One region of the Streptomyces sp. NBC_00876 genome, then DNA from elsewhere that is predicted to be linked to it. Evidence: riboswitches for the same ligand, from Rfam matches in the RefSeq annotation. Region 1 holds a riboswitch; each other region holds the start of a gene.
What was found. A riboswitch is a leader RNA that binds a small molecule or an ion and turns the genes downstream of it on or off. The one in region 1 is predicted to bind cobalamin.
Positions count from the first base shown of each region.

Region 2: linked by a shared signal. The riboswitch ahead of OG782_RS08045 (cobalamin biosynthesis protein) and the one ahead of OG782_RS01975 (ABC transporter substrate-binding protein) in region 1 are both predicted to bind cobalamin.
Region 3: linked by a shared signal. The riboswitch ahead of OG782_RS34420 (CbtB-domain containing protein) and the one ahead of OG782_RS01975 (ABC transporter substrate-binding protein) in region 1 are both predicted to bind cobalamin.
Region 4: linked by a shared signal. The riboswitch ahead of OG782_RS25310 (ribonucleoside-diphosphate reductase subunit alpha) and the one ahead of OG782_RS01975 (ABC transporter substrate-binding protein) in region 1 are both predicted to bind cobalamin.

Region 1 is NZ_CP108800.1:423,626-430,773, forward strand. Features, by position in the region: gene OG782_RS01965 (ABC transporter ATP-binding protein) at 1-443, opposite strand, end outside; gene OG782_RS01970 (FecCD family ABC transporter permease) at 440-1,456, opposite strand; gene OG782_RS01975 (ABC transporter substrate-binding protein) at 1,528-2,568, opposite strand; cobalamin riboswitch at 2,631-2,818, opposite strand; gene OG782_RS01980 (acyl-CoA dehydrogenase) at 3,065-5,002, opposite strand; gene OG782_RS01985 (hypothetical protein) at 5,248-6,564, shown strand; gene OG782_RS01990 (ATP-binding protein) at 6,717-7,148, shown strand, end outside.
Region 2 is NZ_CP108800.1:1,828,387-1,835,534, reverse strand. Features, by position in the region: gene cobN (cobaltochelatase subunit CobN) at 1-1,499, opposite strand, end outside; gene OG782_RS08050 (cobyric acid synthase) at 1,520-3,061, opposite strand; gene OG782_RS08045 (cobalamin biosynthesis protein) at 3,058-4,101, opposite strand; cobalamin riboswitch at 4,246-4,376, opposite strand; gene OG782_RS08040 (hypothetical protein) at 4,538-4,771, opposite strand; gene OG782_RS08035 (anion permease) at 4,794-6,059, opposite strand; gene OG782_RS08030 (class II aldolase/adducin family protein) at 6,296-6,958, shown strand.
Region 3 is NZ_CP108800.1:7,870,110-7,877,257, forward strand. Features, by position in the region: gene trxA (thioredoxin) at 1-22, opposite strand, end outside; gene OG782_RS34405 (dihydrolipoyl dehydrogenase family protein) at 139-1,578, shown strand; gene OG782_RS34410 (diadenosine tetraphosphate hydrolase) at 1,535-2,074, opposite strand; gene OG782_RS34415 (histidine phosphatase family protein) at 2,251-2,820, opposite strand; adenosylcobalamin (AdoCbl) riboswitch at 2,959-3,052, shown strand; gene OG782_RS34420 (CbtB-domain containing protein) at 3,098-3,313, shown strand; gene OG782_RS34425 (CbtA family protein) at 3,343-4,116, shown strand; gene OG782_RS34430 (GNAT family N-acetyltransferase) at 4,281-4,790, opposite strand; gene OG782_RS34435 (tetratricopeptide repeat protein) at 4,939-5,322, opposite strand; gene OG782_RS34440 (pirin family protein) at 5,466-6,431, shown strand; gene OG782_RS34445 (hypothetical protein) at 6,586-7,148, opposite strand, start outside.
Region 4 is NZ_CP108800.1:5,720,635-5,727,782, forward strand. Features, by position in the region: gene OG782_RS25305 (ribonucleotide-diphosphate reductase subunit beta) at 1-139, opposite strand, end outside; gene OG782_RS25310 (ribonucleoside-diphosphate reductase subunit alpha) at 139-2,517, opposite strand; cobalamin riboswitch at 2,658-2,789, opposite strand; gene OG782_RS25315 (GNAT family N-acetyltransferase) at 2,848-3,360, opposite strand; gene mctP (monocarboxylate uptake permease MctP) at 3,477-5,111, opposite strand; gene OG782_RS25325 (DUF3311 domain-containing protein) at 5,108-5,362, opposite strand; gene OG782_RS25330 (GntR family transcriptional regulator) at 5,620-6,390, opposite strand; gene OG782_RS25335 (sugar ABC transporter substrate-binding protein) at 6,670-7,148, shown strand, end outside.

The sequences.
Region 1 (7,148 bases):
CCGCCGGACAGGGTGTGCCAGGACTGGTCGCGGCGTCCGGCCAGACCGGTCCGCTCCAGCGCCTCGTGCACCGCGCTCTCGTCCGCGGCCGTCGGCGCCGACCAGGCGCGGCGGTGCGGGATGCGGCCCAGGCGTACGACGTCCACGACATTCAGCTCGACCTGGGTGACGGCGTGCTGGTCGACCACCGCCACCCTTCCGGCCACGGTGCGACGGCCCACTGCGGTCAGCGGATCGCCGTCGAGGGTGACCGCACCGGCGTCCGGGGCCAGGACTCCGGCCAGGATCCGCAGCAGGGTGGACTTCCCGGAGCCGTTCGGGCCGATCAGCCCGATGGTGGCGCCGGGCGGCGGGGCGAGCGAGACGCCGTCCAGGATGAGGCGGCCGCCCGCCGACCGGCTGACCCGGTCGGCCCGCAGGCCGCCGGCGGTGGTCCCGGTCATGTGGCCCGCCGGGTGCGGTAGAGGACCAGGACGAAGGCGGGCACCCCGATCAGTGCGGTGACGACACCCACCGGAACCTCCTGCGGATCGAGGACGGTCCGGGCGAGGGTGTCGACCCAGACCAGGAAGACGGCGCCGGCGAGCGCGGTGACGGGCAGCAGCCTGCGGTGGCCGGCGCCGGCGAGGGCGCGGGCCGCGTGCGGCAGCACCAGTCCGACGAACCCGATGGCGCCTGCCGAGCTCACGAGCGCGGCGGTCAGCAGCGCGGTCGTGCACAGCAGGACGATCCGGGTGCGCCCGACATGGACACCGAGGGTGGCGGCCGCGTCCTGGCCGAAGGCGAAGGCGTCGAGCGTACGGGCGTGGCCCAGACAGATCAGCAGCGTCACCCCGAGCACGGCGGAGCAGATCCACACGTCGCTCCAGCCGACGCCGCCGAGCGAGCCGAGGAGCCAGAACAGCACCCCGCGGGTCTGCTCGGCGTCGGCGGCGGTCATCACGACGAAGGAGGTGAGCGCGGAGAACAGCTGCATGGCCGCGACCCCGGACAGCACGACACGGTCGGTGCTGCCGCCGAGTGTGTGGCTGAGCAGCAGGACCAGGGCGAAGGAGCACAGCGCCCCGATGAACGCGCCGGCCGACAGGGACACCGCTCCCCCGCCGGCCCCCAGGACGACGACCACGACCGCGCCGGTCGAGGCGCCGGAGGAGACGCCGAGGACGAACGGGTCGGCGAGCGGGTTGCGCAGCAGGGACTGCATGACGGTGCCGCAGACCGCGAGCCCGGCGCCGCAGACGGCGGCGAGCAGGGTTCTGGGCATGCGGAGGTTCCAGATGATGCCGTCCCGGATCGGGCTCAGCGGCGACTGCCCGAACCCGAGGTGGGCCGCGACCGTGGACCGCACGTCGCCGACGGAGATCCTGGCCGGACCGATGGTGACGGCCACCGCGACGGACAGGGCGAGCAGCAGGAGCCCGCCGGCCCACAGGAGCCCGCCGCGGATGGAGCGGATGCCGGGACGCCCGCGCCCACCGTCCGTGGGGGGCGTGCGCTCGCGTACCGCTGCGGCCTGTCCGGTGTCCGTCACCCCGCGAGCCCGAAGGTACGCAGCCCCGCGGCGACGAGTTCCACGCCCTCGACCGTCCGGATGGACGGGTTCATGGCCTGGCCGCTGAGCAGCACGTAGCGCTGGTGCCGGACGGCGTCCATGTTCTTCGTGGCGGGGTTGGACTCCAGGAAGGCGATCTTCTTCGCGGCGCTCTCGGCGGTCTGCGACTTGCGGGTCAGGTCACCGATGACCAGCACGTCCGGGTTGCGGTCGGCGACGGTCTCCCAGTTGATCTGCGGCCATTCCTCATGGGTGTCGTCGAAGGCGTTCTCCGCACCGAGTTCCCGGGTGATGATGCCGGGCGCGCCGCAGCAGCCGGCCAGGTACGGGGCCTCGGAGTTGGCGAACCAGTACATGAGGGAGGCGCCGGAGGCGTCGATGCCGCTCGCTGCCTTCCGTACCCGGGCGCGCAGCTCGGTGACGAGCTTCTCGCCCCGCTCCGGAACGCCGAACACCTCGGCCAGGTCGCGCACTTCCGCGTACACGCTGTCCATGGTCAGCGCACCGGTGCGGACCCCGTCGCCGTCCTTGGTGTTGTCCTTGGCGGTGCAGTCGGCGGGCGAGACGTAGGTGGGGACACCGAGCTTCTCGAACTGCTCCCGGGGAGCGACGCCGCCCTTGGCCAGCGTGGACTCGAAGGACGCGCTGACGAAGTCGGGCTCCTGGTCCAGGACCTTCTCGGACGAGGGGCGGTTGTCGGAGATCCTCGGGACGCCGGCGTTGGCCTTCTCCAGGCCCTTCATGACCGGGTCGGTCCAGGTGGCCGTGGCGGCCAGCCGGTCCGCGAGGCCGAGCGAGAGCAGGATCTCGGCCGATCCCTGGTCGACGGGGACGGCACGCTGCGGGGCGGCCTTCACGGTGACGGTGCGTCCGCAGTTCTTCAGCGTCACCGGATAGCCGTCGGCTCCCGGGGACTTGGCGGCGGAGCTGTCCGCACCGCCGCCGCAGGCCGTCAGCAGGAGGAGTGAGGCGGTGAGCAGGGCGGCGGATCGGGCGGGGCCGGCTATGGGCGGCACGGAGTACCTCGGCGTCTCTGGGCCCATGCGCGGGGCCCGGTGTACGGAGTTCCGCGGCCCGGTCCCGGACCGCGGGTGCCAGCAGGTCTTCGGACTCGGGTTCATGCGGACGGGGCGCCTTCCCGGGAAACCGTGGGTCTCCCAGTGGCCGTGGCCCCGCCCGTCCCCCTCACCGCTGCGCGTCAGCTCCGGATTCGCACCGGATTCCCTGACCCCTACGTGGAGTTCGACTGGCTCCGGGCACGCTACCACGAGCTTCTGCGCAGCTCAGCGGCGGTGCGGCCGGTGCTGCGGGCTCCCCGTCGTGCCCGGCCCGGCGGGGACGCCGGGGGCCGACGGGGCCGACGGGCGGCATGGCGCCCGATGTAGCCGCCCCCGCGCGAGGCCGTCGCGCGTGGGCGGCGTCCACCCGTTCACCTCTTGTGGCGAACCGATTCCTCACTCATGTACTGCGGCGTTCCGCACCACCGCGACGGCGCCCTTCGCGCAGTGCGCCTCATCGCTCACCCCCGGCAGGTGTCCCGCTCCGCGTCCGGTGCCAGGACGCGCCCGGGTCGTCGTACGCGTCGATGTACCCGGCTCCCGTGATGGGCCAGTCGGCGAGCAGTTCCTCGGGAATCGCGAAGGATTCGGCCAGGGCCGGCAGATGCGCGCCGACGGCGGAGACGAGCCCTTCGACGGTCTCCGCCAGCCCGTCGGCCTGCTCCGCGGTCAGCCGGCCGCCGACGAGCAGGTCACCGGTGTTGCGTTCGATCCAGCGCAAGGCGAACAGCCGGGCCAGTTCTCTCAGCCGCTCGCGGGCCCGTCCTTCGGGCAGGGCGTCGACCGCGTCCGCGTACGCGTCGGCCGCCAGCCGGTACGCATGGGCCTCCACCCCTCGCAGCGCGGGTCCGGCGGCCGCGTTCCACCGCTCCAGCGGGTCACCGTCCCCGGCCCGTGCGATGCGCGCCCCGGCCCGCGCGAACCAGGTCCGTTCCACGTGCGCCAGGAGCCCGGCGAGGAACCTCGGATCGGTGAGGTCACCGGGAAGCGGTGCGGCGCCGGGACCGGGACCGGGACTGGGACCGGGACCGGGACCGGGACCGGCCAGGGTGTCGGGCCCCGCGGCGAAGACCATGTCGGCGGCCGCCTTGACATGGATGGCGAGGTTGTCACCCTCCGCGGTGATGGCACCCTCCACGCCGGTGACGAGTTCGGTCATGCCGTTGTGCTCCAGCAGGCCCTGCGCACCGCATCGTTCGCGGCACTCCACGATCACCGCCCTGGCCTGCCAGGTGATCCACCCCTTGGCGATGTCGACCAGCCGCTGGACCTCCTCGCGTTCGGCGGCCGGCCGGTCCGCCGCCGCCTCCCAGCGGGCGAGGACCCGGCGGTGCAGCAGGCTCATCGCGAAGACGGTGGCCATGGCCTCGGCCAGCGGGCCGTGATGGCTGCGGTGGGCGATCACCGGCACCCGCGGCGACGGGCGGATCCCCGAGATGTACCGGTGGCCGCCGTAGCGCACCGCGACGGCCAGGGTGGCGCGGGCGGAGCCGACCGCACTGGCGCTCATACAGATCCGGCCGGCCGTGACGCGCGCCACCGAGGTGAGGAAGCGGCGCCTGCGGCCCGCGGTGCCGCTGCGGAACTCTCCGTCGTCGCCGACCCGGCCCTGATCGCCACCGAGCAGCGCGCCTCGACCGACGAACACCTGGTCGAAGGAGGTCAGGCAGTGGTCCACGGGGCTGCCCATCCGCGCGGGCAGCCTGCGGACCCGCACCCCCGGCAGGGCGCGGACGTCGTCGGTGAGCGGCACCAGGAGGAGGAAGACCCCGTGGTCGGTGCCGCCGACGATCAGCCGGGCGGCGACGAGCCCCGTCTTGGGGCCGCCGGCCGGACCGGTGTTGGGCATGAACTTCTGCGCCCCGGGTCCCGGGGTGTTCAGGACGAATCCGTCCCGTTCCCGGTCGTACGTGGCGGTCGTCTCGACGGCGGCGGCGTCGTTGCCGTGCGCCACCTCCGTACAGAGGAACGTTCCTGTCCGCCGGAGCCGGAGGAAGTCCGACAGATCGCGGGGGTTGTCGGGGTCGTGGTCCAGGAGGGTGCCGAGGAAGAGGTTGTAGTGGATTCCCGCGACGGTGGTCAGCGCGGGATCCAGCGGGGCGAGCCATTCGTGCAGCGCGGCCAGCGCACGCGGGTCGGCGGCCAGCCGGGCGCCGCTGTCCAGCGCCTCGTTGAGGCGGTGCAGCCGGGCGTACGTGAGCGCGAGCCGCTCATCGGGCGAGGGCCCGGGAGGGGGGCCGGACGGGCGGCGAAACGGTTCGGTGGCGACGAGCCGTCGCCAGAAGCCGTGCTCCCGGCGGGCCTCCTCGCCGAGAAGCACCGTGGTGAGCCGGTCCACGACCGGTTCGGTGCCCGCGCCTGCGAATCCGGCACTGTCGATCATTGTGGTCATAAGACAAGAACGAGCGGGAAACAGTCAGGACACCCGATACCAGTGTCAGGACACCCTATTCCGGCAGGCGGGGCCACCGGGCCCGGCCGCCCCGCCACAGCGGCCGGCACTCGCACCTTGTGGACGCACGGCCCCGCCCGGAGGGCGCGCTCGTCGCCGCCCGTACCGGCCACCCGCCCCGCACACATCACCCGTACGCAGTAACCCGCCGCGCCGCACGAGCGTCCAGGGCATCCCCTTGGGGCATGGAACGGGACCCCGGCCAGTCGGCCGTACCGGACGAGAGCGCCGAACTGGAAGCCCTGCGCGCCCGGGTGGCACAGCTGGAGGCCGGTGTCCCGGCCCGGCCCCGGCTGCGGCTGCGCTCGTTCTCCGCGGTGCTGCTGATCCTGGTGGCCGCCGTACTCACCCCCCTGAGCATCCTGTCGAGCTGGGCGAGCGACGTCGCCGGGGACACCGACCGCTACGTGGCGATGATGAAGCCGCTGGCCTCCGACCCCGATGTACAGGCGGCGGTGAGCAACCGGGTCACCGACGCCGTCATGGCCCATCTCGACGTCGACGCGCTGCTGGCGGACGTCGCCCCCGCCGACCGGCCGCTCGTCGACAAGGCGCTCGGCAGACTCGGCGATCCGCTCACCGCCGGTATCACCGGATTCGTGCACGGCACGGTGGAGCGGTTCGTCACCAGCGACGCGTTCGCACAGGTGTGGACCAACCTCAACCGGTCCGCCCACGCCTCGGTCGTTAAGGCGCTGACCGGTGAGGGCGGCGGCGCGGTGAAGCTGACCGACGACGCCGTCACCCTGGACCTCGCCCCCGTCATCGACCAGGTGAAACAGCGCCTCGTCGACCGCGGTCTGACGGTCGCCGGGAAGATCCCGGAGATCCACACCGACTTCACGGTGCTGACCTCCGACTCGGTCGGCAAGGCCAAGAAGGGCTTCCGGGCGCTGGAGGTCCTCGGCTTCTGGCTTCCCGTGTTCACCCTGGTCGTCGCGGCGGGCGGGGTGCTGCTCGCGGTCCGCCGCCGGCGGGCCCTGGTCACCGCGGCGCTCGCGGCCGCGGTGGGTGCCGCCCTGCTCGGGATCGGTCTGTGGGCGGGGCGCGCCTTCTATCTCGACAGTCTCCCGTCCGAGGTGTCCCAGCCGGCCGCGGGTGCGGTCTTCGACGCGCTGGCCGGCTATCTGCGCGCCGGTGTCCGGCTGGTGGTGACCGTCGCAGCGGTGGTGGCGCTCGCCGCGTGGCTGACGGGCCGGGGCCGGGCGGCGACCCGGGTCATGTCGATGTGGAGCGGCGGCATCGGGGCCGTGCGGGACGCGGCCGGATTCACCGGCGGCCCGGTCGGCAGGTGGGTGCACCGCGCGAGGCGTCCGCTGAACTGGGCGGTGGTCGTGGTGGCCGTCGCGGTGCTGGTGGCGTGGGACCGGCCGACGGGCCTGGTCACGGTGTGGATCACGCTGTGCGCCCTGCTCGCCCTGGCGGTCGTCGAGTTCCTCGACGACGACAGCGCCCCGCATCTGGCGGCGGACGGTAACGGGCGGGTCATGGGCGGTTCCTGACGGCTAAGGGCTGTCCGTCCCCGCACCGCCCCCTCACCGGAACGCGCCGACGGACCGGTCCAGGCGGTCCGTAACGCCCCAGTAACGCGGAGTGGGTAGACAGCTCTCCTACGCTCTCGTACGGATGACAGCTGATCGCTAGGGTGTGCGGCATGTCCGGACCGGCCCAACCACCGCGCGCGGGACGGCTGTCGCTGCGGCTGCTCGGCGGGTTCGCGGCCGTCCGCGACGACGGGGTGGCCATCCCCCGCCGCTGGCGCCGCAGCACCGCACAGACCCTGGTGAAGGTGCTCGCCGTCGCGCCCGGGCAGCGGCGCCACCGCGAGCAGGTGATGGACCTGTTGTGGCCGGACGCGGCGATGGAGACGGCGGTGCGCAATCTCCGGGTCACGCTCCACGCCGCCCGCCACGCCCTGGAGCCCGAACTGGCGCCGCGGACCGCCTCCTCCTATGTCCGGGCCGAAGGGCAGCTGCTGTTCCTGTCGGAGCACGTGCGCGTCGACGCCGAGGAGGCCGAGGAGGCCGCCCACGCGGCGCTCGCCGCCCGGGACGCCGACGCACTGGGCGCCGCCCTCGGCGTGCTG
Region 2 (7,148 bases), 1.4 Mb from region 1:
TCCGCGCCGAAGGTGTTCTCCAGCCAGCGGTAGGTGGCCAGGTAGTGGTGCGAGGGCGGCATGTCCGGGTCGTGGTAGATCGCGATCGGGTTCTCGCCGAAGCCGCGCGGCGGCTGGATCAGCACCACCACGTTCCCGAACTGGAGCGAGGCGAGGACGATGTCGTCGCCGTCCAGGTACAACTGGCCCGGCGGCTCGCCCCAGTGCTCCAGCATGGAATCCCGCATCGCCGGGTCCAGCTTCGCGAACCACTCCCGGTAGTCCGCCAGCGGCACCCGCGCGGGGGCTGCCGCGAGCTGCTCCTCGGTCAGCCACTCCACGTCGTGGCCACCGGCGTTGATGAGGCGGTGGATCAGCTCGTCGCCGTTGTCCGGGTGGCCCTCGACCCCGTAACCGGCGTCACGCAGGGCGTCCAGGACACGGACGGCGGAGGCGGGTGTGTCCAGGCCGACCGCGTTGCCGACGCGGGAGTGCTTGGTGGGGTAGGCGGTGAAGACCAGGGCGAGCTTCTTCTCGGCGTTGGTCTTGTGCTTGAGGACGGCGTGGCGCACGGCGATCCCGGCGACGCGGGCCGCGCGCTCGGGGTCGGCGCGGTAGACGGGCACCTCGTCCGGGCCCTGCTCCTTGAAGGAGAACGGCACGGTGATCAGCCGCCCGTCGAACTCCGGGATGGCGACCTGCATCGCCGCGTCCATGGGGGAGAGCGCGGCGTCCGACGCGTCCCATGCGGCCCGCGAGGACGTCAGGCAGAGCCCCTGCAGCACCGGCACGTTCAGATCGGCGAGCGCGCCGATGTCCCAGGCCTCGTCGTCGCCCCCGGCGGAGGCGTCCGACGCCCGGGTGCCGCCGGCCGCGAGCACCGTGGCGACCAGGGCGTCGGCCCGGCCGAGCAGCTCGTACAGTCCGGCGTCGGCGCCGCGCAGCGAACCGCAGTACACGGGCAGGGCGTTGGCGCCGCGCGCCTCGACGGCGTCGCACAGCACATCGACGAACGAGGTGTTGCCGGAGAGGTGGTGCGCCCGGTAGAAGAGCACGCCGACGGTCGGGCGGCCCTCGGTGAACGTACGGCTGCCGTGGAGCCCCCACTCGGGCATCTTCAGCGGTCCGGCGAAGCCGTGCCCGGTCAGCAGGACGGTGTCGGAGAGGAAGAGGGCCAGCTCGGCGAGGTTGTCCGGCCCGCCCTCCACCAGGTAGCGCAGCGCCTCGGCGACGACCCCGGCCGGTACGGACGAGTCCGCCATCAGCTCCGCGTCCGGCACGGACTCACCGCCGAGCAGCACGGTCGGGATGCCCGACGCCTTCAGGACCGCGAGCCCGTCCTCCCAGGCGCGCTTGCCGCCCAGCAGGCGGACCACGGCGACGGAGGATCCCTCGATCAGCGCGGGCAGTTCCTCCCGGGCGTCGATACGGGTCGGGTTGCCGATCCGGAAGGGCGCGCCGGAGGCGCGGGCGGCGAGGAGATCCGTGTCGGCGGTCGACAACAGCAGCACGGTGCTCAGCGGGGCGTTCGACGGGGCGTTCATGCGCGTGCTCCAGGTGCTCCGGGGGCGATGAAGGGAAGTCCTGCCGGTGCGCCCGACTCGATGAGCCGCCACAGCGCGTCGGTGTCCGCGTGTTCTTCGATGAGGTCGCCGAGGCGGTCGAGCTGTTCCTCGCGCAGCTCGGCGAAACAGGTGTCGGGGGCGGGGACGAAACGGCGGCCGGCGGCCCGCGCGATCTCGGTCAGGAAGCGGCGCCGGAACGCGTCGCTCTCCAGCGAGCCGTGCCAGTGGGTGCCCCACACGGCTCCGGAGCGGCAGCCGTCGAGACGCTGCCCGCCGCCGTCGGTGAGGAACGGCTCGCCGCCGCGCACGTCCGCGACGCCGTGATGGATCTCGTACCCCTCGACGGGGGCGCCGAGCGCCTCGCCGGCCGGCCGGGCGAGGGTCTTCTCGCGGTCGAACCGGATGCGCACGGGCAGCAGTCCGAGTCCGTCGACCTTCCCGGCGCGCGACTCCACGTCGTCCTCGATGTGCTCGCCGAGGATCTGGTAGCCGCCGCAGATGCCCAGGACGGGGCGTCCCTCGGCGGCGCGCCGCTGCAGCGCGTCGGCGAGCCCGCGCTCGCGCAGCCAGGCCAGCGCCTTCACGGTGCCGCGGGTGCCGGGCACGATGACGAGGTCCGCGTCGTGCAGTTCCTCGGCGCGGTCCACGAACCGCACCACGACGCCCGGTTCGGCGGCGAGCGCGTCGACATCGGTGAAGTTCGACATCAGCGGCACGGCGCACACGGCGACGCGCAGGATGTCCTCGCCGTGCGGCGGGGCGACGACGGACTCCCGTACGGTGCCGCGCAGCGAGACCCGCAGCCCGTCCTCCTCGTCGATGCCGAGGCCGTGGGCGAACGGCAGCACCCCGTACGTCGGCCGTCCGGTCAGGTCGAGCAGCATGTCCAGGCCGGGCTCCAGCAGGGAGACGTCGCCGCGGAACTTGTTGACCAGATAGCCGGCGATCAGCTCCTGGTCCCCGGCCGCGAGCAGCGCCGTCGTACCGAAGAACGAGGCGAAGACCCCGCCGCGGTCGATGTCGCCGACGACCACCACCGGGAAGCGTGCCGCCCGTGCGATGCCCATGTTCACGATGTCCGTGCGCCGCAGATTGATCTCGGCCGGACTGCCCGCCCCCTCGCAGATCACTGCGTCATACGTGCCCCGAAGCTGCTCCAGGCAGTCCACGACGGTGGACAGAAGCTGCTCCTGCCGGCCGCCGTGGTAGCCGCGGGCGCTCATTTCGCCGACCGCGCGCCCCATCAGGACGACCTGGCTGGAGCGGTCGCTGCCGGGCTTGAGCAGGACCGGGTTCATCAGGGCGGTGGGCTCGACCCGGGCGGCCTGGGCCTGCATGGCCTGGGCGCGGCCGATCTCGGCGCCCTCGCGGGTGACGAAGGAGTTGAGCGACATGTTCTGCGCCTTGAAGGGCGCCACCTTCACGCCCCGGCGCACCAGCCAGCGGCAGATGCCCGCCGTGACGACGCTCTTGCCCGCGTCCGATGTGGTCCCGGCGACCAGTAGTCCACCGCTCATGTCCGTCTCCGTCCAGAGAGTCGAGGTCCTGCGGTACGGGGCGCTGCGGTACGGGGCGCTGCGCCGGTGGCCCCCGGGGTGCGGGAGCCCGCGATGCGCCGTGCCGCGAGGCCGATGCCCAGGCGGGCCGCCACGCTCACGCCGAGGGCCAGCGCGTTCACCCGGCGCGACAGCCGTACGGCGCGTTCGATGTCCGCGCTCTCCACCGCCCGGCCGGTCTCCCCGTTGAGCACGGGCCGGTGCTCGACCCGGCCGCCGTAGGCGAGGGTCCCGCCGAGCCGTACGCCGAGGGCGCCCGCGAACGAGGCCTCCACCGGGCCCGCGTTGGGGCTCGGGTGCTTGGCCGCGTCCGCCCGCCAGGCCCGGACCGCTCCCCGTGGCCGCCCCCCGGCGGCCACGGCGAGCAGGGCCGTCAGCCGGGCGCCCGGCCAGCCCGCGACGTCGTCGAGGCGCGCCGAGGCCCAGCCGTAGCGCCGGTAGCGCGGCGATTTGTGGCCGACCATCGCGTCGAGCGTGTTGGCGGCCCGGAAGCCTACGAGTCCGGGGACCCCGCCCAGCGCGCCCCACACCAGGGCGCCGACCACGGCGTCCGAGGTGTTCTCGGCGACGGACTCCACGACGGCACGGGCGATCTGCGGCCCGTCCAGGGAGTGCGGGTCGCGGCCGCACAGATGCGGCAGCCGCTCACGGGCCAGGTCGATGTCCCCGGCGGCGAGCGCGCCACCGATGGCCCGGGCCTCGCGCCCCAGCGACGTACCGCCGATGACGGACCAGGTGGCGGCGGCGGTCAGGGCGACGGACGCGGCGGGGTGGCGGCGCAGCGCACGGGAGGCCAGCGCTGCGCCCCCGGCGGCGCCTCCGGCGCAGATCAGGGTGTGCAGTGCGCCCCACCCGCGGTGGTCGCGCCACAGACGGCGTTCGACGCCTGCCGCGGCCCGCCCGAAGGCGGCGACCGGGTGCCCCCTGCGGGGATCACCGAGCAGCAGATCGCCGATCAGACCGGCCGTGGCGCCGTACGCGAAAATGCGATCGGCACGCACGGTTCAGCCGGCCGTTACGCCTCGAAGGACCTTCGTACGGGCAACTGCTGGCAGAAGCGGTACAGGAATGGACGCACGGCAGGCGGGCATGACGATATGTCCTCACTCAGGGTCCGCGCCCTGGTTCGACGTGACCGGCGACGAGAGTCTCCTGGCTTCCGGATCCGCAGTTCCCCCGGTCTTCCAGCCCGCTTGCGTGGACCGTGACGTACGGGTGGGGGACTGCTCCCCGGTGACAGTGGCGGGACCGCGCCGGATTCGCACCGGCTTCCTCTGCTGTCGCCGTAATGGCTCCGGCAGTCCACCACGCTCCGCGAACACCCGTCAACTTGCCGTTGACCTGCGGCGGCGCAGTGTGCGCAGACACACATCGGGCCGGACACACACGAGGTGTGTCCGGCCCGATGCGTACGAGCGGAATGGGGCGGGTGTGGCGTCAGGCGACGATCAGATAGATGCCGTAGGCCACCGCCGCGGCGCACAGTCCGAAGCAGACGTACGCGCCGGCACGGGCCAGCATGAGCGATCCGCCCGCCGAACCGCCCTGCGCGGCCGGTTCGGGCTGCTTGGAGAGGCCGACGATGCCGAGGGTGAAGAGGCCCACCAGCGCGACGGTGGCGACGAGAGAGACGCCGAAGACGGTGCCGAGGGCGGCCCAGTCGATGTGCATGATCTGTCCTTACCGGAGGCTCTTAGACCGTGGCGGGTCGGGCCGGGTCGGAGACGGGTCCGGCCGGGGCCGGGATGGTGGCCGTGAGGTCGTGGGTGGTCTGGGCGGCCGCGGTGGGCGGCGGGCTGACGGCCGCGATGGCCGTGGTGACGACCCCCGCGGGCTCGGCGTCCGCACCGGCCGGGGCGACGTCCTCGTGGCTGACGGGCTTGCGGCGCGACAGCATCCAGATCGCTCCGGAGCCGGCGATGAGCAGCGCCGCGACGACCACGACGCCCCAGGTGCCCTGCTTGGTGAGGAGCTCGGCACCCGCACCGACCAGTCCGGCGGCCGGCAGGGTCAGACCCCAGGCGACGAACATCCGGGTGGCGGTGGACCAGCGGACCACGCCCCCCTTGCGGCCGAGGCCCGCGCCCATCACGGCGCCGGAGCAGGACTGGGTGGTGGAGAGGGAGAAGCCGAGGTGCGAGGAGGCCAGGATGACGGTGGCCGCACTGGTCTGGGCGGCGAAGCCCTGCGGCGGCTTCAGCTCGGTCAGGCCGCTGCCCATGGTGCGGATGATGCGCCAGCCGCCCAGGTAGGTGCCGAGCGCGATGGCGAGGCCGGCGCTCACGATGACCCAGACCGGCGGGTTGGAGCCGGGGGCCAGGACGCCGCCGGTGACCAGGGCGAGCGTGATGATGCCCATGGTCTTCTGCGCGTCGTTGGTGCCGTGGGCGAGGGAGACCAGCCCGGCCGAGGCGATCTGGCCGGCGCGGTAGCCCTTGGCGGTGGCCTTCCCCTGGGCGTCGCTGCGGATCTTCCCGCCGATGCGGTACGTGAGCTTGGTGGCCAGCAGCGCGGCGAGACCGGCGACGACCGGCGCGGCGACCGCGGGGAGCAGCACCTTGGTGACCACGGTGCCGCCGTCGACCGACGACCAGCCCGCGGACATCACCGCGGCGCCGATGAGGCCGCCGAACAGTGCGTGGGAGGAGCTGGAGGGCAGTCCGACCAGCCAGGTCAGCAGATTCCACAGGATGGCGCCCACCAGGGCCGCGAAGATGACCTCGGTTCTGAGCCCGTCTTCGTTGATGATCCCGCCGGAGATCGTCTTGGCGACCTCCACCGACAGGAACGCGCCTACGAGGTTGAGAACGGCGGACATGGCCACCGCTGTCTTGGGTTTGAGTGCACCGGTCGAGATGGTGGTGGCCATCGCGTTGGCGGTGTCGTGGAAACCGTTCGTGAAATCGAACACTAGAGCTGTCACGATCACAATCGCGAGCAGCAGCGTGATGTGTTCCATTTACCCAGGCAATCGTTCGACGTCAGTGGCACGTGGACCGTAGGCAATCTGGGTGAACGGAAGATGAACTGGGAAGGGCGTTGTGGTGACCCCAACCGGAGTGCCACTGCCCTGTTCGGGTGTCGGCCGGTGGTGCGATTCCGGCACAGGCCGGTGTGGGCCCGGAATCCGGGGTTCGGGCGGGCCTTCGCGGGAGGGGTGGCAAGGTGTCGCTCATCCGTTGAAAGGATCTTCGTATGAGCGAGCAGCGGCGGGATTCGATCGAACAGGCCTGGGGCGCGGTCGTCGCCACGGCCCGCAGGACAGCATCCGAGGGTCTCGTCGTCGGCACCTCCGGCAACGTGTCGGCGCGGGTCGGCGCGACCGTCCTGGTCACCCCGAGCGGAGTGCCGTACGACAGGCTCCGGCCCGAGGACGCCGTCGGCGTCGATCTGGAAGGCAACCGGGTCCTCGGCGAGCTGGCCCCCACCAGCGAGCTCCCGCTCCATCTCGCGGTCTACCGGAACACCGGCGCCGCCGCCGTCGTGCACACCCACGCGGTGCATGCCACGGCCGTCTCCACCCTGGTCGCCGAGGTCCCGTCGGTGCACTACGCCGCCGCGATGCTGGGCGGCCCCGTCCGGGTCGCCGCCTACGCCCGGTACGGCACCGACGAGCTGGCCGGGAACATGCTCACGGCCCTGCGCGACCGGACGGGCTGTCTGCTGGCCAACCACGGCACGGTCGCCTACGGCGCCACCCTCGACGAGGCGTACGACCGCACCGCCCAGCTCGAATGGCTCTGCCGCGTCTGGCTGGCCGCGAGCTCCGTGCCCGGCCGCTCCCCGGCCCTGCTGACACCGGACCAGCTGGGCGACGTCCAGGAAGCGCTGAAGGGATACGGGCAGCAGCCCGGCTGAATCAGGTCCGGACCCGGCCTCGGCCTGCCGCTGCCCGGCGGGCTCCGGCCGTGTGGGCCTCGGCCGTGTGGGCTCCGGCCGTGTGGGCTCCGGCCGTGTGGGCTCCGCACCGGACGCCCCTTGCCGTACCGCCCGCCGGACGGCCCCCTCCCCGGACGGCCCCCGTCCGCTGGCAGCGTGCGGTGGCGCC
Region 3 (7,148 bases), 7.4 Mb from region 1:
TGGTGAGCTCTACGGTGCTCATGCTCTGCTACCTCTTCCTGTGCCCGTTCGGACGTGTCCGGGACAACGGTGCCTGGCCTTGCGCTATTCCGCCTGCCCATGTGGCCCCCGCCCACACCCCCGGTCAAGATGGAGCCCATGACACATGTTGTGGAGCCTGTCGTGTACGACGTCGTGGTCATCGGGGCGGGTCCCGTCGGTGAGAACGTGGCGGACCGCGCCCGGGCCGCCGGGCTGAGCACCGCGATCGTGGAGTCGGAGCTCATCGGCGGAGAGTGCTCGTACTGGGCGTGCATGCCCAGCAAGGCCCTGCTGCGCCCGGTCGTGGCCCGCGCCGACGCCCGACGTGTCCCGGGCCTCGCCGGAGCCGTCCAGGGGCCGCTGGACACCGCAGCCGTCCTCGCCCACCGCGACGCGTACGCCTCCCACTGGAAGGACGACGGACAGGTCGCCTGGCTGGAGGGCATCGGCGCGGACATCTACCGCGGCCACGGCCGGCTGACCGGCACGAAAGCGGTCGCCGTCACGGCGCCCGACGGCACGGAGCACCGGCTCACCGCCCGGCACGCCGTCGCCGTGTGCACGGGAAGCCGGGCCGTGGTCCCCGGTCTGCCGGGTATCGACGGCGCCCGCCCCTGGACCAGCCGGGAGGCGACCAGCGCCAAGGAGGTCCCCGGGCGCCTCGCCGTCGTCGGCGGGGGAGTGGTCGGCGTCGAGATGGCCACGGTGTGGGGCGGCCTGGGCGCCGAGATCACCATGCTGGTCCGCGGCAAGGGACTGCTGCCCCGGATGGAGCCGTTCGCCGGTGAGCTGGTCGCCGAGGCGCTGACCGAGGCGGGAGCCGATATCCGTACCGGCGTCTCGGTCACCTCGGTACGGCGCGGCGACCCGGACGGACCGGTCACCGTGGAGCTCGACAACGGCGAACGCGTCGAGGCGGACGAGGTCCTCTTCGCCACCGGCCGTGCCCCGCGCACCGACGACCTGGGCCTGGAGACGGTCGGCCTGAAGCCGGGCTCCTGGCTCACCGTCGACGACAGCTGCCGGGTCGAGGGCACGACATGGCTCTACGCCGTCGGCGACGTGAACCACCGCGCGCTCCTGACCCACCAGGGCAAGTACCAGGCCCGCATCTCCGGGGCCGCGATCGCCGCCCGCGCCCAGGGTGTACCGCTCCGGGAGGACGACCGCTGGGGCCCCTACGCAGCGACTGCCGATCATGCGGCCGTCCCCCAGGTCGTCTTCACGGACCCGGAGGCAGCCTCGGTAGGCCTCACCCTCGCCGAGGCGGAACGGGCCGGCCACCGGGTCCGGGCCGTCGACCACGACCTCGGGGCAGTGGCGGGTGCCGGCCTGTACGCGGACGGCTACCGGGGCCGGGCCCGCATGGTCGTCGACCTCGACCGGGAGATCCTGCTGGGTGTCACCTTCGTGGGCCCCGGGATCGGTGAACTGCTGCACTCGGCGACCGTCGCGGTCGCGGGCGAGGTACCCCTCGACCGGCTCTGGCACGCGGTCCCGGCCTACCCGACGATCAGCGAGATCTGGCTCCGGCTGCTGGAGACGTACCGGGGTTAGGCACCGCCGCCGGTGCTGTGACCGGAATTGCATTCCGGTCCAGCTCTTCCCCGATCGCCTCGCGCAGCGAGTCGTGCTGCGGACCGAGTGAGTACCGCTGGTCGGTCCACCTGTCGTGGGGATAGAGCCATACCGGCCTTCGCACCAAGTCGGCCGGCTCCCAGTCGAACCGGGGCCATACGTGCGCATGCAGGAACCCGTCGGTATTGCCCAGGATCTCCAGATTGACCCGCCGGAAGGCCGCATCCATGCGACGGGACGCTCGCTCGACTGCTTCTCCGAGTTGATCCATGTCGGACAGGAAGGCCAGCCGCTTTTCCACGGGCAGGTCCGACAGTCTTTCCACCTCGGGATCGTCCACCAGGAGCACTGAGTAGCCCGGGAGGAACTGCACATCGCCGATAGCCGCGAACCCCGCGTTCAAGCGCCGCAGGACTGCGGGGTTCTCGCCTCGCAGGGCACTACCGATCCGGTCCGTCCGCCAGTCATCAACCATGGCCGGAACCTACCCGGTTGCCCTCACCACCCCGCCTGACGATGCCGGGGAAATCACCTGCGACCGGCAGCTGCTCGGTCCGCAAAGGCGGTACGAGCAGGATCCAGTCCCCACCTCGACGAGGAGCCCGACGCGCACCGGGGCTTCTCCGGCTTCTCCCCCGCTCCGTCCGCGGCTCAGGCGGCCGCTTCCGCCGTGAGCGGCCGGCCGCAGCGCAGGTTCCACCGCCCCGACCTGCCACTGAACTCCGTCAGGGTCAGCGGGGCCACATCGAGACGCCAGAATGCCTGCGGCGGCAGGGCCAGCGCCTGAACGAGCGCGGCCCGCACCACGGCAGGCTCGACCACCGCCAGTACCCGCCCCGCGTCACTGTCGTGCAGCGAGTCGAGCCAGGTGCCCGCTCGGGCACACAGGTCAAGCAGCGATTCTCCGCCGTGCGGCGTGGCTGACGGATCGGCCAGCCACGCAGCCACCTCGTCCGGCTCGCGCGCAGCCACCTCCTCCAGCCGTGCGCCGGTCCACCGGCCCAACTCCCAGTCACCGAGGGCGTTGTCGGCAGTCGACCGGAGCCCCAGTGCGTCGGCCGTCAGGGCGCAGCGTCCGGAGGGCCCGTGCAGAATCAGGTCCGCGTCAGGTACCGCCTCCGCCGCGGCCCGGGCCTGCCGGAGCCCGGACTCGTCGAGCGGGGCATCACCCGCGAACCGGGCCTCGCGCAACGCGGCGTTCATCGCCGGTGAGATCAACATCACCCGTACCGTCAAGACCGCTCTCAACTCCCTGAACTGTGGCCACTTGGCCAAGCACACCATGGCATCCGGGGCCCGCGGCCCCCTCGGCGGCACCATGGCGGCGTCCGCGTCCAGGCGGTATGGTCGCGACGACATGACGAGGGTGTGACGGAAGTCCGGTGAGAATCCGGCACGGTCGCGCCACTGTGAACCCGTACCTGTGCGGGAAGTCAGACCCAGCACCTTCGTCTCAGGCACCACGATCGGGACGCGTGTTCCCACAGGAGGTTCTGCCATGGCACAGACTGCTGCCCCCGCCACCGGCGCACCCGCCATCACCCCCATCTCGCTGAAGGCCATTGCCCCTTGGGCGGTCCTCTTCGGCATCGTCATGCTGATCCTGCTCTACTTCGTCGGCGCCGAGCAGGGCGCCACCGCGCTCATCTCCGGCGAAGGCGTGCACGAGTGGGTCCACGACGGGCGCCACCTGCTCGGTTTCCCCTGCCACTGATCCATCCGGCTGATCCAGGGGAATCCCTCATGAACTCCATATCTGTCAGAGCCCTGCTGGTCCGCGGCATGCTGGCCGGCCTCGTCGCGGGTGCGCTCGCGCTGCTCGTCGCCTATTTCCTCGGTGAGTCCCGGGTGGACGCGGCCATCGCCCTCGAAGAGGCGCACAGCCACGACCACGGCGGCGGCGAGGAACTCGTCAGCCGTACCATGCAGTCCACGGCCGGCCTGGCCACCGGTGTGCTCGTCTTCGGCGTGGCCATCGGCGGCATCGCCGCACTCGTCTTCTGCTACGCCCTCGGCCGGATGGGCCGGTTCGGCCCGCGGGCCACGGCTGCGCTGATCTCGGGGGCGGCCCTGCTGGCCGTGTACATCGTGCCGTTCCTGAAGTACCCGGCCAATCCGCCGGCTGTCGGCAACCCCGACACGATCGGCCAACGCACCGCGCTGTTCTTCCTGATGGTGGCCCTGAGCGTGCTGCTGGCCGTGGCCGCCGTCATCCTCGGCAAGCGGCTGGCCCCTCGCCTCGGCCACTGGAACGCGACGATCGCCGCGGCGGCAGGCTATGTGCTGCTGATCGGCCTCTCCTATGCGTTCCTGCCGTCGTTCAACGAGGTCGGAAAGGACTTCCCGGCCACCCTGCTGTGGCAGTTCCGGCTGGCCACGCTCGCGGTCCAGGTAACGCTCTGGACCACCTTCGGTCTGCTCTTCGGCTATCTCACCGAACGACTGCTGGTGCCGAGGCCCGCCGCGGTCACCGCCGGGAACGGAGAGGTGAAGCGGGCCGCCACCGCCGTGGGCTGACCCCCGCCCCACCGGCCGGCCGATTCCGCACCGGCCGGTGCGGAATCGCGGCGCGGACAGGTGCGTATGGTGCGGCGCGGTCACGTGGCGCCGCGCCGGGCGAGTGCGCAACGGCAGAGCCCGCCGGGAGGCCCCCGGCGGGCTCTGCCGCGTACCGTCTCCGGTCACTGCTGCCCGGTGGAGCCGTCCCAGTCGATCCGGTAGTGCTTCAGCTGCGCGTCCTCGTCGACGAGGTGCATGCCGGCTGCGGTCATCACACGTTGAGAGGCGATGTTGTCGAGGTCCGTGTCCCCGTGCACGCAGACGACGCCGCGGTCCCGGGCGAAGTGGAGCAGCGCGCGAAGTGCCTCGGACGCGTACCCCATGCCGCGGGCCGAAGGCGCGAGCCCGTAGCCGATCGTGACGTGCCCCTGCGCGTCGGGCGCCCCGTGGAAACCCATCCCGCCTATGACCAGCCCGTCTTCGCGGCGCGCTATCTCGTACGAACCGAACGGGCTCGGGTCTCCGATGTCCGCGCAGGCCCCGAGGAATCGGGTGGCCGCCGCCCGGTCACCGGGGGAGGGGTACCCGGGAGCCCAGGACGCCCCGTTCGCGGGCGCGCCCGCGATGATCTGCTCGGCGTCGGCGACGCCCATCGGGCGCAGGAGCAGACGGGTGGTTCGAAGTGCATTCATGGTCGAGTGGAGTATCACGGGGCGCCGACGGACCGCACCCGGATATCCGGGTGCGGCCCGTCGGAGAGGCCGGCTGCACGCCGCCACGGGGCTGTTGCCTGCACGCCCCCACGGGGCTGCCGGCTGCGCGCCGCCACCGGGCCGTTGGTTACGCGCTGCCACCGGGGACGGCGGCCCGGACACCGCTGCCGGGGCCGAAGTCGCCGGACAGCGCGGCCGCCATCCGCAGCTGCGTGCCCGCCTCGGCCCGACGGCCCTGCCGCTCCAGCGTGCGGCCGAGCATCAGCCGCGCATAGTGCTCCACGGGGTCGCGCTCCAGTACCGCCCGCAGTTCCGCCTCGGCCCGGCCGAGCCGCGCCGAGTGGTAGTAGGCCCGGGCGAGCAGCAGCCGCGGTGCGACCTGCTCCGGGACCTCCTCGACGAGCCCGCCCAGAATCCGGGCCGCGGTCGTGTACTCCTTCGACTCGAAGAAGAACTGAGCGCGCTCCCAGCGCTCTGCGGCGGTACCGAACTCGTAGTACGTGTCGCTCATGTGACCTCCTCGGTCGAGGGTGCCCGCCGGGCCGGTCCCGTGCGCGTCCAAGGGCCACAACACCCAGAGGTAGTTTAACATTCCACTAAATATTCGGCGTGGGTGCCGCACGCCCGGACTCGCACAGGAATAGGTTGAGCGCCATGAGCAATCTCGATCGCCAGGCTGTGCCCTCCGTCTGCGGAGGGCGGGGCTTCGTCGTCGCCGAACCGGTACGTGAACTCCTCACCCCGCGCCGGGTCCGGCTCGGCGAGTCCACCGAGGTCCGCAGACTGCTGCCCAACCTGGGCCGTCGCATGGTCGGGGCCTGGGCCTTCGTCGACCATTACGGCCCCGACGACATCGCCGACGAACCCGGGATGCAGGTGCCACCCCACCCCCACATGGGCCTGCAGACGGTCAGCTGGCTGCACGAGGGGGAGGTCCTGCACCGCGACAGCCTCGGCAGCCTTCAGACGGTGCGCCCGCGCGAACTCGGGCTGATGACCTCGGGCCGCGCGATCAGCCACTCCGAGGAGAGCCCCAAGCCGCATGCCGCGCTGCTGCACGGCGCCCAGCTCTGGGTCGCGCTCCCCGGTGCCCACCGCGATGTCGAACCGCACTTCCAGCACCACACCGACCTGCCGACCGTCACCGCCCCCGGCCTCACGGCCACGGTGATCCTCGGCGAACTGGACGGAGCCACCTCGCCCGGCACCGCCTACACCCCGATCGTCGGTGCCGACCTCGCCCTGAGCCGGGGCGCCGAGGCGCGGCTCCCGCTGGACCCCGACTTCGAGTACGCCGTGCTGTCGATGTCCGGCGCGGCGGAGGTCGACGGCGTCCCCGTCGAGGCCGGCTCGATGCTCTACCTCGGCTGCGGCCGCGCCGAACTCCCTCTGCGTGCGGAGTCCGACGCGGGTCTGATGCTTCTGGGTGGTGAACCCTTCGAGGAGGAGATCGTCATGTGGTGGAACTTCGTGGCCAGGAACCAGGACGAGATCACTCAGGCGCGGGAGGACTGGATGAACGGTGGCCGGTTCGGCACTGTACGTGGCTATGACGGTGCACCGATCCCTGCCCCAGCATTGCCCCCGGTGCCCTTGAAGCCCAGGGGGCGCGTGCGCTGAGCTGCGGGTTCTTACGGGTTCTTGGCTTTCGAGGCGTACTCGACCATGCCTGCGTCGCACTGTGGGCGGGGGAGGTCTGGAGGCGACTGAGAGTGCCTCAGGAGAAGGTCTCCTGCTGGACCGGCGTCCCCACTCCGCGTACCCCGCCCCATGCTCAGGCCGGCGAGCCGAACCCGCACAGGACACCGTCCTGGCCCGGCTCACCCGGAGCGGCCACCGTGCCGTCGAGCCGCAGGCCGTACTCCATGAGGCCGCGCAGTCCCGGCGCGGCCTCCGGTTCCTGGTCGGCCAGGTACAGCAGGGCGCGCGTGGCGCTGCCGCTGCCCGCGACGGCGCGGCGGCACAACTCATCGACGTGGCCGCTTTCCGCGAGATGGTTGACCACTTCCGCGTCCGCGTAGTAGTCACCCGCCGCCGCTCGGTCCGCCAGTTCGGCGAGACGGCCGGCCTTGCCCAGCAGATCGGCGAGCCGCCGGGCGTCGTACTTGCCCAGGGGCCTGGTCTCCTCGCGGAGCAGCGCCAGCAACTCCACGTCCCTGCCATGTCGTTCGAGCAGGCTGACCAGCCGCCTCCTGCCGTCGTCCTCGCCCGCGGCCATGGCGTGGCGCCAGAGGGCGATGGCCTCGTCCACGCGGCCGCTCTGCTCCAGGTGATCGGACAGGTACGAGCGGGCAGGCAGATCACCGAGGGCCGCGCGCTCCTCGATCTCGGCGATCC
Region 4 (7,148 bases), 5.3 Mb from region 1:
AGTGGAGGTCGACCTCCTCCACCGTCCAGGTGTTCTTGATCGCGTCCCGGTAGCGCTCGTAGAAGTCCGGGTAACGCATCGGCCGCAGGGTCAGCTCGAAGCCCGGGTCCAGCAGGTTCTTGTTCTTGTCGGTGCTCATTACTGGCAGGCCTCGCAGGACTCGGGGTTTTCCAGGGAGCAGGCGATCGCGTCCGCGTCGGGCGCGGGCGCCTGCTCCGGAATCGGGGCGGCGGACGCCGCACGGGCGATCCGGGTCGCCGGGCGGGAGCGCAGGTAGTACGTCGTCTTCAGCCCCTGCTTCCAGGCGTACGCGTACATCGAGGAGAGCTTGCCGATCGTCGGCGTCTCCAGGAACAGGTTCAGCGACTGGCTCTGGTCGAGGAACGGCGTACGGGCCGCCGCCATGTCGATCAGTCCGCGCTGCGGGATCTCCCACGCCGTGCGGTACAGCGCCCGCACCTCCTCGGGGATCCAGGCGAAGCCCTGGACGGAGCCGCTCGCCTCGCGCAGCGCCTCACGGGTCCGCGCGTCCCATACGCCGAGCTTCTTCAGCTCGTCCACCAGATAGGCGTTGACCTGGAGGAACTCACCGCTGAGCGTCTCGCGCTTGAAGAGGTTGGAGACCTGCGGCTCGATGCACTCGTACACGCCCGCGATCGAGGCGATCGTCGCCGTCGGCGCGATGGCGAGGAGCAGGGAGTTGCGCATCCCGGTCTTCGCGATCCGGGCGCGCAGCGCGTCCCAGCGCTCCGGCCAGTTCAGCTCGGTGTCGTAGTGGTCCGGGTGCAGCACACCGCGGGCGGCGCGCGTCTCGGACCAGGCGGGAAGGGGGCCCGAGCGCTCCGCGAGGTCGCAGGACGCCTCGTACGCCGCGAGCATGATCCGCTCGGAGATCTTCGTCGACAGGGCGCGGGCCTCGGGGGAGTCGAACGGCAGCCGCAGCTGGAAGAAGACGTCCTGGAGACCCATCGCGCCCAGGCCCACCGGCCGCCAGCGGGCGTTGGAGCGCCCGGCCTGCTCGGTCGGGTAGAAGTTGATGTCCACGACCCGGTCGAGGAAGGTCACGGCGGTACGGACCGTGGCGTCGAGACGCTCCCAGTCGATGGTGCCGCCCTCGACGAACGCGCCGAGGTTGACCGAACCGAGGTTGCAGACGGCCGTCTCGCCGTCGTCGGTGACCTCGAGGATCTCGGTGCACAGGTTCGAGGAGTGCACGACGCGGCCCGGCTCGGCGGTCTGGTTCGCGGTCCGGTTGGAGGCGTCCTTGAACGTCATCCAGCCCTGGCCGGTCTGGGCGAGGGTCCGCATCATCCGGCCGTACAGCTCACGGGCCGGCATGGTCTTGCGCGCCAGGCCCTTGGCCTCGGCCGCCCGGTAGACGGCGTCGAACGCGTCGCCCCACAGGTCGACCAGCTCGGGCACATCGGCCGGGGAGAACAGCGACCAGACGCCGTCCGCGTCGACCCGGCGCATGAACTCGTCCGGGATCCAGTGCGCCAGGTTGAGGTTGTGCGTACGCCGCTGGTCCTCGCCCGTGTTGTCGCGCAGCTCCAGGAACTCCTCGATGTCCGCGTGCCACGTCTCCAGGTAGACGGCGGCGGCACCCTTGCGCCGGCCGCCCTGGTTGACCGCGGCGACGGAGGCGTCGAGCGTCTTGAGGAACGGCACGATGCCGTTGGAGTGCCCGTTGGTGCCGCGGATCAGCGAACCGCGGGCGCGGATACGGGAGTACGAGAGGCCGATGCCGCCCGCGTGCTTGGACAGGCGCGCCACCTGGTGGTAGCGGTCGTAGATCGAGTCCAGCTCGTCCAGCGGCGAGTCCAGCAGATAGCAGGAGGACATCTGCGGGTGCCGGGTACCGGAGTTGAAGAGCGTGGGGGAGGAGGGCAGGTAGTCCAGCCGGCTCATCAGCCCGTACAGCGCGGCGACCTCGGCCAGCGCGCGCTCGGAGGTGTCCTCGGCGAGCCCGGAGGCGACGCGCAGCATGAAGTGCTGCGGCGTCTCGGTGACCTGGCGGGTGATCGGGTGGCGCAGCAGGTAGCGGCTGTGCAGGGTGCGCAGCCCGAAGTAGCCGAAGCGGTCGTCGGCGCCGTCGGCGAGCGACTGCGCCACCAGTGCGTCGAGCGCGGCCGCGTGGAGCGTCACGAACTCGGCGGTACGGTCCGCGATCAGGCCCTCGCGGTGTCCGACGGCCACCGATGCGGAGAACGACGTCGCGCCCTGTCCGGCCGCCTCGTCCGCGATGGTGCGGGTGAGGAGACGGGCGGCGAGCCGGGAGTAGGCGGGGTCCTCGGAGATCAGGCCCGCGGCGGCCTCGGTGGCCAGCGAGCGCAGCTCGGCCTCGTCCGACCGGGCGTTGCGGCCGCGCAGCGCGGCGGCGGCGACCCGTCCGGGGTCGGTGTCGGGCAGATCCGCGGTGAGGCCGGTCAGGGTCCGCAGCAGTGCGGTCCCCGGTGCGTCGCTCGTGGTTCCCGTTGACTCGGCCACTGAAACCGGATCGGCTGGCGCGATGGTCACGTGGTGCTCTCCCTCGCTCGGCTCGGGGCCGGCGGGGGAGCGGGGGCAGCCGGGCGGAGCCGGGCCCGGGCAGGGCGGCACTCCGTGCGGCGTCCACCGGCCCATCCACGAGGCCCGGACGTCTGGGCATCCGGATCGGTCGAGCCGGATGCGCTGTCGGCAGGTCCTCGGACTGACGGGTGTGCAAAAGCACACCGAATACACCGTTGCGGGACAGTTCCGGATTCGCACCGGATTTCCCTGCGGCGACAACGAGCACGAGCATACATGTGGGGGCCGCCGGATGAGGCAGCCCCCACATGTTGTGTCGTGCGAGATCTCAGAGCGCTGTCACGGCGTGGGGCGGAGCTCCAGCCGGTACGTCAGCAGCTTGAGGTCATCGATGGGATTCCAGTCCCTCTCGGGGGTCCTGACGAAGCCGAGGCGCTCATAGATCCTATGGGCCGCGTGCATGGACGGCTGCGTCGAAAGGACGATCCCCGTGACCCCCGCGGTGTCCCGCGCGCGCTCGACGCAGGCCCGTACGAGCGCTTCGCCCGCCCCGGCCCCGCGGGCCTCCCGGGAGACCGCGAGCATCCGGAACTCGGCCTCGTCCGGCGCCGCGATATCGGCCCACGGATTGCCCGGCGGGGCGTAGGTGACCCCGCCCAGGACCCGGCCCCGGGCGTCCGCCGCCACCAGCACCCCGGCCTCGGCCGCGCGGCGGGGGACGTCGCGCAGTCTGACCAGGTACGGGTCGTCGGCCCCGTAGTCCAGGAGTCCGTCACCGAGATAGGCCTCGGCGGTGATCTCGCCGAGGAGGGCGTGTTCGGCGGGTTCGACCGGCCGGATCGTTATGTCCATACGCGGAGTCTGCCGCACGCGGGGGCCGCGACCGCAAGGGATTTCCCCGGCACGCGAACGGGCCGCCGCACCCCTGCGGGGAGGGGTGCGGCGGCCCGTGATCCATACGTCCGGGGTCAGTGACCGCCCGGCGCCCCGGCCGTGGCCGGCGGGAGCTCCGTCTTCACGCCCGGGTCGCCCGCGTCCGCCGTGTAGTCGCCCGGTGAGGTCTCGTCGACCCCGGCGGGCGCCTTCACGGCGTTCAGGACGAAGGTGAGGACGACGACCACCACGACGTTCAGCACGAAGGCCGTCAGACCGATGTAGCCGATCTCGCCGAGACCCGGGATCTCCTTGGAGGAGCCGCCGAAGTGCTTCTGGGTTCCGGTGGGGTTCGCGACCCCGTACGCGGCGAGCGTCCCGTAGACCATGCCGACCGCCCAGCCCGCGAGCAGCGCCCAGCGGTGGAACCACCGGGTGAACAGCCCGCCGACCAGGGCCGGCATCGTCTGGAGGATCCAGATCCCGCCGAGCAGCTGGAAGTTGATCGCGACCGTCTTGTCCATGGTGAGGACGAAGGCGAGCGCACCGACCTTCACCAGCAGCGACACCAGCTTGGAGACCTTGGTCTCCTGTGCGGGCGTCGCGTCGGGCTTCAGGAAGTCCTTGTAGATGTTGCGGGTGAACAGGTTGGCCGCGGCGATCGACATGATCGCGGCGGGCACCAGTGCGCCGATCCCGATGGCGGCGAAGGCGACCCCCGCGAACCAGTCGGGGAACATGGTCTCGAACAGCTGCGGGATCGCCAGCTGGCCGTTGTCCACCTTGACGCCGGCGGCGATCGCCATGAAGCCGAGCAGCGCGAGCAGCCCCAGCATCAGCGAGTACAGCGGCAGGATGGTCGTGTTGCGGCGGATCACCTCACGGCTGCGGCTGGAGAGCGTCGCCGTGATCGAGTGCGGGTACATGAAGAGCGCCAGCGCCGAGCCCAGGGCCAGGGTGGCGTATCCCCATTGGCCCGCCTCGCCGGGCGCGAGCGCACCGGTCGGCTTTCCGCCCGGCGGACCCGCGAACTTGTCCTGCGCGGCGGCGAAGATGTCGTCGAAGCCGCCGAGCTTGATCGGGATGTAGATGATCGCCACGGCGATGACCAGATAGATCAGGCCGTCCTTGACGAACGCGATCAGCGCGGGGGCGCGCAGGCCGGAGGAGTACGTGTACGCGGCGAGCACCGCGAACGCGATCAGCAGCGGCAGGTCCTTGACGAACCAGTGGGTGTTCTCGCCGCCCCCGACGCCCATCACGTCCAGCACCGCCTGGATGCCGACGAGTTGGAGGGCGATGTAGGGCATGGTGGCGAGGATGCCGGTGACGGCGACCGCCAGCGAGAGCCCCTTGGAACCGAAGCGTCCGCGGACGAAGTCCGAGGTGGTGACGTAGCCGTGCTTGTGCGACACCGACCACAGGCGCGGCAGGAAGGTGAAGATCAGCGGGTACACCAGGATGGTGTACGGCACCGCGAAGAAGCCGGCCGCGCCCGCCGCGTAGATCGCCGCGGGAACCGCGACGAAGGTGTACGCGGTGTAGAGGTCGCCGCCGAGCAGGAACCAGGTCACCCAGGTGCCGAACGACCGTCCGCCGAGCCCCCATTCGTCGAGGCTGGCCTCGTTCTCGGCCTTGCGCCACCGGGCCGCCATGAAGCCGATGACCGTGACGGCCAGGAAGAAGAAGATGAAGACGCCGAGTGCGACGCCGTTCACGCCGTCCTTCATGCCGACGCACCCCCCTTGCGGGCGCGCTGGTCACGCTGCCACAGCTTGTACGCGACCATCGTGAGCGCGGTCGAGATCAGCACCCAGAGCATCTGGTACCAGTAGAAGAACGGGATGCCGATGAAGGCCGGGTCGACCTTGGCGTACGAACTCACCCAGAGCATCGCCACGAACGGCGCGATGAGACAGAGGGCGATGACCACCCGCACGGGTGTGACGTTGGGCGGTTTTCCTTCTGGTTCTTCCGGCATGGCGGCGACTCCGTCCCCTCGCTGATCACCTGGTGTAATGCGCAGGAAATCTAGGCGAGGGTTCCGTCCACCGTCACCCCCTGTCCGCATTGCGGTCCGGCAACGGTCCTGTGGCGTCGGACAGTTGGCCGAATCGGAGTCAAACGTCCGGCTGCTGGTCCAGGCCGGGACGGGAGGCGGGGGAGGTGCGGAACAGCCGACAGCCCCCGTGGAAAAGGCTCCACGGGGGCTGTCGGCCGGCCGGCGACGGAGCCGGTTCAGTCCAGCGGCCGCTTCAGGCGGGCCACGAACTTGTAGCGGTCGCCGCGGTAGACCGAGCGCACCCACTCGACCGGTTCGCCCTGTCCGTCCAGCGAGTGCCGGGACAGCATCAGCATCGGCAGGCCCACGTCCGTGCCGAGCAGTCCGGCCTCGCGCGGGGTGGCGAGGGAGGTCTCGATGGTCTCCTCGGCCTCGGCCAGCCGCACGTCGTACACCTCGGCCAGCGCCGTGTAGAGCGAGGTGTACTTCACCAGCGAACGCCGCAGCGCGGGAAAGCGCTTGGCCGAGAGGTGCGTGGTCTCGATGGCCATCGGCTCACCGCTCGCCAGACGCAGCCGCTCGATCCGCAGCACCCGGCCGCCCGCGTTGATGTCGAGCAGTCCGGCGAGCGTGTCGTCGGCCGTGACATAGCCGATGTCCAGTAGCTGGGACGCCGGTTCCAGCCCCTGGGCCCTCATGTCCTCGGTGTACGAGGTGAGCTGCAGGGCCTGCGAGACCTTCGGCTTGGCGACGAAGGTGCCCTTGCCCTGGATGCGCTCCAGCCGGCCCTCGACGACCAGTTCCTGGAGTGCCTGGCGCACGGTGGTGCGCGAGGTGTCGAATTCGGCGGCCAGGGTCCGCTCCGGGGGCACGGGAGTGCCCGGCGGCATCGTGTCCGTCATGTCCAGGAGATGTCGCTTCAGCCGGTAGTACTTCGGGACGCGCGCGGTACGCGTGCCCGCGCCCGTGCCCGTCTCGTTCTCCGTGCTGCCCCCGTCGGCGCCCATGGCCCGCCTTCCCGACTGCTGCGTTGCTGCCGTCACCGGCTCCTCCGTCTGTCGCGGCTCACATGGTGGCACGGTCCGGTCACGGCTCGTCGCCCTCCCTCAGGTGTCGGTCCTATAACGGACGCGAGTGCACTTCTTATACACCCTTGACACCCCTAAAGGTCTAGGCCAAGCTCCCGGTACTGGTCTAAACCATTAAAGACCAGGTCCCAGCCCCAGTAGTACTCGTCGTCGGTCTCCGCGGTGGGCAGGGGTTGCAGCATCCCTGAGGAGGGTGGCGTGAAGCGCAAGCTCATCGCGGCGATCGGCGTCGCGGGCATGTTGGTTTCGATCGCAGCGTGTGGTTCGGACGACGACAAGGCGTCGTCGAAGGACCCGAAGGACCGCAAGGAAACGCTCACCGTCTGGCTGATGTCGGACGCGCAGAGCACGTGGCCTGAACTGGTCAAGGATGTCAACAGCCAGTTCAAGACGAAGTACCCCAACGTCAAGGTCAACGTTCAGTACCAGACCTGGGCCGACAAGGCCAAGAAGCTTGACGCCGCTCTGGCCGGCGAGAAGTTCCCGGACGTCGTGGAGCTCGGCAACACCGAGACCATGACGTACATCCTCAACGGGGCTCTCGGCGAGATCGACCCGAAGAAGTACGAGAACTCGGACACCTGGATCAAGGGTCTGAAGGACACCTGCGCGTTCGAGGGCAAGCAGTACTGCGTGCCTTACTACGCCGGTGCCCGTGTGGCGATCTACAACAAGGA